2 regions of the Streptomyces sp. NPDC048331 genome follow, and region 1 is predicted to be linked to the other one. Evidence: riboswitches for the same ligand, from Rfam matches in the RefSeq annotation. Region 1 holds a riboswitch; the other holds the start of a gene.
What was found. A riboswitch is a leader RNA that binds a small molecule or an ion and turns the genes downstream of it on or off. The one in region 1 is predicted to bind cobalamin.
Positions count from the first base shown of each region.

Region 2: another riboswitch for cobalamin. It lies ahead of metE (5-methyltetrahydropteroyltriglutamate--homocysteine S-methyltransferase); the one in region 1 lies ahead of cobN (cobaltochelatase subunit CobN).

Region 1 covers NZ_JBICYT010000018.1:42,551-47,311, reverse strand. Annotated here, with positions in the region: gene ACGFYY_RS24545 (precorrin-8X methylmutase) at 1-632, opposite strand, end outside; gene ACGFYY_RS24540 (cobalamin biosynthesis protein CobG) at 629-1,939, opposite strand; cobalamin riboswitch at 2,322-2,484, shown strand; gene cobN (cobaltochelatase subunit CobN) at 2,519-4,761, shown strand, end outside.
Region 2 covers NZ_JBICYT010000002.1:221,513-226,273, forward strand. Annotated here, with positions in the region: gene ACGFYY_RS04520 (PP2C family protein-serine/threonine phosphatase) at 1-587, opposite strand, end outside; gene ACGFYY_RS04525 (ANTAR domain-containing protein) at 535-1,245, opposite strand; cobalamin riboswitch at 1,648-1,803, shown strand; gene metE (5-methyltetrahydropteroyltriglutamate--homocysteine S-methyltransferase) at 1,993-4,317, shown strand; partial or broken gene ACGFYY_RS04535 (dihydropteroate synthase) at 4,549-4,719, shown strand.

The sequences.
Region 1 (4,761 bases):
GCGATGGCGTTGAGGGCGGCGGCGGCCATCGCGCTGCCGCCGCGCCGGCCGCGCACGATCAGGTGGTCGAGACCCGAGGGGTGGGCGGCGAGGGCGTCCTTGGACTCGGCGGCGCCGATGAAGCCGACGGGGACGCCGATGACGGCGGCCGGGCGCGGGGCGCCCTCCTCGATCATCTCCAGCAGCCGGAACAGGGCGGTCGGCGCGTTGCCGACGGCGACGACCGAGCCCTCCAGCAGACCGCGGTCACGCCAGACCTCCAGGGCGGCGGCGCTGCGCGTGGTGCCCATCTTCGCGGCGAGCTCCGGTACGGCCGGGTCGGAGAGCGTGCAGATCACGTCGTTGTCGGCGGGCAGCCGCTTACGGGTGACACCGCTGGCGACCATCTGCACGTCGCACAGGATCGGCGCGCCCGCCTCCAGCGCCGCGCGGGCGCGCAGCACGACCTCGGGGGTGTACCCGAGGTCCTGCGGGAGGTCGGTCATTCCGCAGGCGTGGATCATGCGCACCGCGACCTGGGCGACCGTGTCGGGCAGCCCGGAGAGGTCCGCTTCGGCGCGGATCGTGGCAAAGGACTGGCGGTAGATGGCCGCGCCGTCCTTCTCGTACTCAAACACGGTGTACTCGCTCATTTCTTCACTACGTCGGGGTCGGTGCGGGCGTCCGCGAGTGCCGCGGCAAGTTCGGAGGGCCGTACGTCGTCGCGTACGGGGCGGCCGGGGGCGGCGAGCCGGTATCCGGAGCCGGTGGCGACCAGGTCCACCCAGGCGGTGCCGCGCGGATGCCCGCAGCGGCGCTCGCAGCCGGACCAGTGCACGGGCAGCGGACCGCGCGCCCGGTCGGCGACGGCCCGTGCGTCGGCGCGTACGTCGGCGAGGGATTTCACGCAACCGGGCCGGCCGGTACAGGCGGTGACGGTCTCCCAGGGGCTGTCGGAGGTGAGGACCAATCCGGCGTCCTCGATGCGGGCGGGCCCGGGCCCGCCCACCGCCGGCAGGACGACGCCGCGCCACGGGGTGACGCGCAGCCGGCCGCTCCCCTCCTCGTCCGCGACCCGCACCAGGACCCGCCACTGCGCGGTGTCGAGCCGGCCGAGCGGGGGCAGCACGCACAGGGTGACGCGGCCGTCCCGCCCGGCCGACCGCCCCGGCCGGGGCGGGGGCGCGTACGGCCACGCGACGGCGCGTACGGCCACGCCGGCGATTCCGGCGGCATCGAGCCGCCGACCGAACTCGTCTTCCTCCAGCGCGTGTTCGGCGGGCAGTTCGGCCACCCGCCAGGCCTGGGTACCGGCTTCGGCGGCGGCGTCGAGGAAGTACCGGGCGGCCAGCAGCGCCGCCCGGGGGGCGTCCTGCCCGGCGAGTTCCACGGCGTCGGCGGCCCGGCCGAGCCGGACCAGCGCCCGGCCCTCGGGGCGGCCGAGCACGGTCACGTCGGGGCCGAGCGCGGCCACGTCGCCGCGGCCGTCGTCGAAGGCGAAGAGGAACCGCCCGGACAGCGCGGCCGCCCAAGGGCTCGCGCACAGCAACCGGTCGAACTCCACGGCCCAGACGGACGCGTCGGGGCGGTCCGACCCGTCCGATCCGTCCAGGCCGGACAGGGGCGTGGTCACGATGTTCCGCACCCGCTCATGGCTCGGCGCGGGCAGCAGCCCGGCCCCGTCCAGCAGCTCGGCGAGCCCGGCGCCGCACCCGTCGGCCAGTCCGCGCAGTTGCACGTTGCCGCGCGAGGTCAGCTCCAGGTGTCCGTCCCCGAAACGGTCGGCGGCGAGCGCCAACGCCTCGGCCTGCGGAACGGTGAGCAGCCCGCCGGGCACCCGGACCCGCGCCAGGAACCCGTCGTCCGCCGCGTGCAGCCGCAGCGCACCGGGGCAGGCGTCACCGCGCTCCCGTATGACGGGTTCGTCGCGCGACGATGCGGCGGAAGGGGGCTGGGGCATGGCCGCGAGCATACCCACGATCGGGTCCCCGCGACCTGTGTCCGTCACCACCCCGACCAGCCACATTCGCCCCCACCGCCGGCCAGACCCCACCCGCACTCCCACCCCCACCGGCATCCGAGCCGCACGCCGAGCCCCGCCGGCGTCCGAGCCGCACTCCCACCCCCACCATCGTCCGAGCCGCACTCCCAGCCCCGCCGGCGTTTGAGGCGCGGGGTCCGGGGCAGAGCACCGCCGATCCAGCCCCGCCGGCGTTTGAGGCGCGGGGTCCGGGGCAGAGCCCCGGCAACGGCGCCGCACCCGCACACCGCCACACCGCCCACCCGGGCGGGAGCCACACCGCCACACCGTCCACCCCGGCGGGAGCCACACCCGCACCGCCCCTAAGATGACCTTCCGGCGGACCACACGGCCCGCCGTCGCCGAGGACGGCGACATGGGAGGAAGCCCGGTGAGATTCCGGCGCGGTCCCGCCACTGTGAACCCCGCGGAGCGATCCGGCGACCGGGGTGAGTCAGGAACTCCCGCTGTCCTCACACTGCCCGGGGCGCGGAAACCCCGAGGAAGGCCTGCCGCCGCATGATCCTGCTGCTGTCGACGTCCGACACCGATCTGCTCAGCGCCCGCGCGGCGAACACGGCGGACGGCCCCGTCCCGTACCGGTTCGCGAACCCCTCCCGTCTTCCCCTCGACGACCTCCCCGGCCTCCTCGACGGGGTCGACCTGGTCGTCGTACGCCTCCTCGGCGGCCTCCGCGCCTGGCAGGACGGCCTGGACCTGCTCCTGGCCCCCGGCCAGACCCGCCCGGTCGTGGTCCTGACCGGCGAGCAGGCTCCGGACGCCCAGCTCATGGAGGCCTCCACGGTCCCCATCGGTATCGCCGCCGAGGCCCACGGCTACCTCGCCCACGGCGGTCCGGCGAACCTGGAGCAGCTGGCCCGGTTCCTCTCCGACACCGTCCTCCTCACCGGCCACGGCTTCGAGCCGCCCGCCGCCTCCCCCACCTGGGGCCCGCTGGAGCGCACTCCGCGGCGCACCGAGGGCCCGCGGATCGCGGTGCTCTACTACCGCGCCCACCAGATGAGCGGGAACACCTCCTTCGTGCACGCCCTGTGCGACGCGATCGAGGCCCACGACGCCCGGGCGCTGCCCCTGTACGTGTCGTCCCTGCGCACCCCCGAGCCCGAGTTGATCGCCGCGCTGGAGTCGGCCGACGCGGTCGTCACCACCGTCCTCGCGGCCGGCGGCACCAAGCCCGCCACCGCCTCGGCGGGCGGCGACGACGAGTCCTGGGACGCGGGCGCGCTCGCCGGTCTCGGCGTGCCGATCCTGCAGGCCCTGTGCCTGACCGGCTCGCGTGCCGCCTGGGAGGAGAACGACGAGGGTCTCTCTCCGTTGGACGCCGCCACGCAGGTCGCGGTGCCCGAGTTCGACGGCCGTCTGATCACCGTCCCGTTCTCCTTCAAGGAGATCGACGACGACGGCCTGCCCGCCTACGTGGCCGACCCCGAGCGGGCCGCCCGCGTCGCGGGGATCGCCGTACGCCACGCCCGCCTGCGGCACATCGACCGCCGCGACAAGAAGGTCGCGCTGGTCCTGTCCGCGTACCCGACCAAGCACTCGCGCATCGGCAACGCGGTCGGCCTCGACACCCCGGCCAGCGCCGTGGAACTGCTGCGCACCCTCATCGCCGGCGGCTACGACTTCGGTCCGATCGAGGACATCCCGGGTCTGGTCTCGGGCGACGGTGACGAGCTGATCCGCGCCCTGATCGAGGCCGGCGGCCACGACCAGGACTGGCTGACCGAGGAGCAGTTGGCCCGCAACCCGGTCCGTATCCCGGCGGCCGACTACAAGCGGTGGTTCGCGGAGCTCCCGGCCGAGCTGCGGGACAGCGTGACCGAGCACTGGGGCGAGGCTCCGGGCAACATGTTCGTGGACCGCTCGGCGAACCCGGAGGGTGACATCGTCCTCGCGGCCCTGCGCCGCGGGAACCTCCTCATCCTCATCCAGCCGCCGCGCGGCTTCGGCGAGAACCCGATCGCGATCTACCACGACCCGGACCTGCCGCCGTCGCACCACTACCTGGCCGCGTACCGCTGGATCCAGGCCCGTGCCGAGGACGGCGGCTTCGGCGCCGACGCGATGATCCACCTGGGCAAGCACGGCAACCTGGAGTGGCTGCCGGGCAAGAACGCCGGTCTGTCCGCGGCCTGCGCCCCGGATGCCGCGCTCGGCGACCTGCCCCTGATCTACCCGTTCCTGGTCAACGACCCGGGCGAGGGCACGCAGGCCAAGCGCCGCGTGCACGCCACCCTGGTCGACCACCTGGTGCCGCCGATGGCGCGCGCGGAGTCGTACGGCGACATCGCGCGCCTGGAGCAGCACCTCGACGAGTACGCGCAGATCTCCGCGATGGACCCGGCGAAGCTGCCGGCCATCCGCGCCCAGATCTGGACCCTGATCCAGGCGGCGAAGCTCCACCACGACCTCGGTCTGGAGGAGCGCCCGGACGACGAGGGCTTCGACGACTTCCTGTTGCACGTCGACGGCTGGCTGTGCGAGGTCAAGGACGCCCAGATCCGCGACGGCCTGCACGTCCTGGGCGGCGCGCCGACCGGCGAGTCGCGGGTCAACCTGGTCCTGGCGATCCTGCGCGCCCGTCAGATCTGGGGCGGCACCGCGGCCCTGCCCGGTCTGCGCGAGGCGCTCGGCCTGGACGAGTCCAAAGCCACCCGTACCTCGGCGGACGAGGTCGAGGCCCGGGCCCGCGCGCTGGTCCAGGCGATGGAGGACGCGAACTGGGACCCGTCGGCCGTCTC
Region 2 (4,761 bases), on a different contig from region 1:
TTCCTCAGCTTCGACGCCCGGACCGAGTAGACGGACTGCCGCGGGGCTCCGGCGGCCACTTCCTCATAGGTGAAGGGCTCGCTCTCGTAGACGGCGCCCGTGGTCAGCGTGTCCAGGTACCCCTCCCAGACGTCGCTGCCCGCCACCGTCGGGTACGTCTCCAGGATCTTCCGGCCGATCAGCTGTCTGCCGTGCCGACCGGCCACGTCGAGGGCCTCGGGCGCCGCCGCGTCGATCCGGTAGTCCTCCACCTGTCCCGTGGGCGAACGCAGCGGCGTCAGCAGCACCGCCGGCCCCGGCAGGGCGTCGAAGATCGCTTGGACGTCCTCGACGTCCTGCTGGAGGGGGTCGGGCCGGTCGGAGTCCCGGTCTTCCCGCAAGGGGCCGGTGCACAGGCCGACCGCCCGCCGGAGGAGGGTCCGGGTGCGCGCGTCGAAGGGGCCCGGCCGGGTACGGAAGAATCCGACGACGGCCGTCACCGGCCGACTCCCGGGTACGGGGAGCCACGCGCGGGAAGGCCACCGCTCGGGCGGCTCACCGATCAGCAGGTACCGGACGGCGTCCCGCGCCAGGTCTTCGAGCCACACCGCCTCCTCGGCCTCGATGGCCTCCAGTGCCGCGACACCGCTGAGCGGGGGGGATGTGGCTCCATTGCTCGGCCGTGGCGTCGTCCACGCCCGCGTGCCCGGTCAGCTCCAGGCTTCCGGCCGGGGCAACGGTGTAGATCATCACCGCGGCCACGTCCTCCGTTTCGCCGAGCACGTATCGCAGCAGGCCCGCGATCTCGGAGGGGGCACGTACGTCGGCGGCCGTCAGGCTTTCGGCCAAGCGGGCAAGGAGCGCCCGATGGCCGGCTCGGGGGCCGACCCCACCGGAGAGGACGTAGCGACCGGTGTCGAAGGGGGTGTGCTCCACTACGGGCACGGCTGCACGAGCGGCCCGCTCGGCGGCCTTCGGCGGCGTCCCCGCCCAACCGGCACCGACCTGGCCCTGGGTGATCCAGCATTCCTCCAGCAGGGTCCGGCGGTGTCGCGCGGCACTGTCGAGCAGCTCCTGATACGCGGCGTCCGGCGGTAGGCCCGTCCGGGCCATCACCATGCCCTTGGCACGCTCGAGGACGGCTGTCATCGACGCCTGTGCCTCCAGGTCCACGACCTCGGCACGGAGCCTGGCGACCACGTTGGCCAACGCCAGCATCTCGGGGCTCGCGCCGCCGCCTGTGGGTAGCACGGAATCGCCCTCCATAGGTCGAGCATGCCACGCCCCACGGCCGTTGTAACCGGCCCGACCGCGCGGCGCCCTGGGCGGTCTGGGCCGGGCCCGCACGGGGAAGTGTGGGTTGGTGGAGGAGATGGACCGTCGTGGTTCCGTCGCTCGAGGCTCCGCCGTCGTTCGCGGACGGTCAGCGGCATGTGTGTGCCCGACGAGCGGGGCAGCTCCCTCCGACATCAGCCGTACGCGGTGTCCGGGTCGACATCCAGCAGGCTCGCGGCCTGACTCGACGTGCACGTCCGCCTCCCCGGCTACCTCCCGCCGGATATCTCATTCCACTGTCCGAATACTGGAATCCACTCGTCGCTGCGCGATCCGGGCCCCTAGGGTGGCCGGTGCAGCTGGTTCGCCCCGTCCGCCAGGCGGGATGCGTCGTAAGAGGGAACCCGGTGGGAATCCGGGACTGCCCCGCAGCGGTGAGCGGGAACGACCGCCGTCATACGCACTGGGACCGGCCAACGGTCCTGGGAAGCGACGGCCAGTAGGTGCCCGCCGGGAGACCGGCAGGCGTGCCCGCGAGTCCGAAGACCTGCCCGTTGCCCGCACGCGGACGTATTCCGCATGCGGATGTCCCGGTGACCTCGTGGGCGGGTCGGCGTACACAGCGAGCGGCACGTGCGGTGTTCTCTCCCGCGGCGTGGTCCGCACGTTCTGTCGTCCCTTCGCGTCCGCGTCCCGTCGTCCGGGATGTTCTGGACACATCTCGCGAAGGAGAGTTCCGTGACAGCGAAGTCCGCAGCCGCGGCAGCACGAGCCACCGTGTACGGCTACCCCCGCCAGGGACAGAACCGCGAACTGAAGAAGGCGATCGAGGGCTACTGGAAGGGCCGCGTCACCGCCGACGCCCTCCGCCGGACCGCCGCCGACCTGCGTCGTGCGAACTGGCAGCAGCTGGCCGACGCCGGCATCACCGAGGTGCCCACCGGCGACTTCTCGTACTACGACCACGTCCTGGACACCAGTGTGATGGTCGGCGCTGTCCCCGATCGGCACCAGGAGGCCATCGCCGCGGACGCCCTCGACGGCTACTTCGCGATGGCGCGGGGCACCCAGGACGTGGCCCCCCTGGAGATGACCAAGTGGTTCGACACCAACTACCACTACCTGGTACCCGAACTCGGCCCCGACACCGTCTTCACCGCCGACTCCGGCAAGCAGGTCGCCGAGCTGAAGGAGGCCCTCGCGCTCGGCCGGTCGGCTCGCCCGGTCCTCGTCGGCCCTGTCACCTACCTGCTGCTCGCCAAGCCCGCCCCCGGCGTCGCCGCCGACTTCCAGCCGATCACCCTGCTCGACCGGCTGCTGCCCGTCTACGCACAGGTCCTTGCCGACCTGCGCGCCGCCGGCGCCGAGTGGGTGCAGCTCGACGAGCCCGCCCTGGTCCAGGACCGCACCCCGGCCGACCTGAACGCCGCCGCCCGCGCCTACCGTGACCTGGGCGCCCTCACCGACCGGCCCAAGCTGCTGGTCGCCTCCTACTTCGGCCGGCTCGACGACGCCCTCCAGGTCCTCGCCGCCGCCCCGGTGGAGGGCCTTGCCCTCGATTTCACCGACTCCGCCGCCTCGAACCTCGATGCCCTCGCCGCGGTCGGCGGGCTGCCGGGTAAGCGCCTGGTCGCGGGTGTCGTCAACGGTCGCAACATCTGGATCAACGATTACCAGAAGTCGCTGACCACCCTCGGCACCCTCCTCGGCCTTGCCGACCGGGTGGACGTCGCCGCGTCCTGCTCCCTGCTGCACGTGCCGCTGGACGCCAACGCCGAACGGGACATCGACCCGCAGATCCGGCGGTGGCTCGCCTTCGCCCGACAGAAGACCACCGAGATCAGCACCCTCGCCCGCGGTCTCGCCCAAGGCACCGACGTGATCGCCGCAGAGCTGGCCGCCAACCGCGCCGACCTGGCCTCGCGCGCCCATTCCGCCATCACCCACGACCCTGCCGTCCGGGCCCGCACCGCTGCCGTCACCGACGCGGACGGCCGCCGCTCCCAGCCCTACGCGCAGCGCACTGCCGCGCAGCGCGCCCACCTGGGACTGCCCGTACTACCCACCACCACCATCGGCTCGTTCCCGCAGACCGACGAGCTGCGCGTGGCCCGCGCCGACCTTCGGGCCGGCCGCATCGACGCGGCCGGGTACGAGGAGCGGATCGAGAACGAGATCCGCGAGGTGATCTCGTTCCAGGAGAAGACCGGCGTCGACGTGCTGGTACATGGCGAGCCCGAGCGCAACGACATGGTCCAGTACTTCGCGGAGCAGCTGACCGGCTACGTCGTCACCCAGCACGGCTGGGTGCAGTCCTACGGCACCCGCTACGTCCGCCCGCCCGTCCTGGCCGGCGACATCTCCCGGCCGGAGCCGATGACCGTTCGCTGGACGACGTTCGCGCAGGCTCAGACGCCGAAGCCGGTCAAGGGCATGCTCACCGGTCCGGTCACCATGCTCGCCTGGTCCTTCGTACGCGACGACCAGCCGCTCGGAGACACCGCCCGCCAAGTGGCGCTCGCCCTGCGCGACGAGGTGAACGACCTGGAGGCAGCAGGCACTTCGGTCATCCAGGTCGACGAGCCGGCGCTGCGCGAGACCCTGCCTCTGCGGGCCGCGGATCACGCCGAGTACCTGGCCTGGGCGACCGAGTCGTTCCGGCTCAGCACCAGTGGTGTGCGGCCGGACACCCAGATCCACACGCACATGTGCTACGCCGAGTTCGGCGACATCGTCCAGGCCATCGACGACCTCGACGCCGACGTCATCAGCCTGGAGGCCGCCCGCTCCCACATGCAGGTCGCGGACGAGCTGGCCGAGCACGGCTACCCCCGTGAGGCCGGCCCGGGCGTCTGGGACATCCACTCCCCGCGCGTCCCGAGCACCGACGAGGCCGCCGGCCTCCTGCGCAAGGGGCTGGACGCCATCCCCGCCGAACGGCTGTGGGTCAACCCCGACTGCGGCCTGAAGACCCGTGGTTGGACCGAGACCCGAGCCTCCCTGGAGAACCTCGTCGCCGCCGCCCGCGAGGTCAGGGCGGAGCTGGCGGTCGGCAACGGCTGATGCCGCGCGTCCGGGCCGGGCGCTTCGGCGTCCGGCCCGGACCGGCCACGACCGGACAGGAGCGACGCAGGCCCGGCAGACGGGAAGGTCTCAGGTGGCGAAGCGGAACAGCCGTTCTCCGCGACGGCGTAGGCATTGAGCTGTCTACGCCTGGCCGGCAAGGCGGCGTCCTCGGTCCAGGGGTCCCGCGAAAGCGGCCACCGGCCACGTTGGGAGACACGACGTCAGTGGGGCCTGGCAGACCCCGCCATGGTCCCAGCGGTGGTAGCCGGCGGCGTCCCCTTCGTCGCCATGCACTGGCGGGGGGGGGACGGCCACGACATGAACAGCCGCGCCGTGTACGAGGAGGTGGTGCGCGAGGTCGTCGCGGAACTCGGTGCCCGTGTCGAGGCCGTGGTGGCCCGCTGAGAATACGGAACGGTGGGGACGCGACGACACCACTCG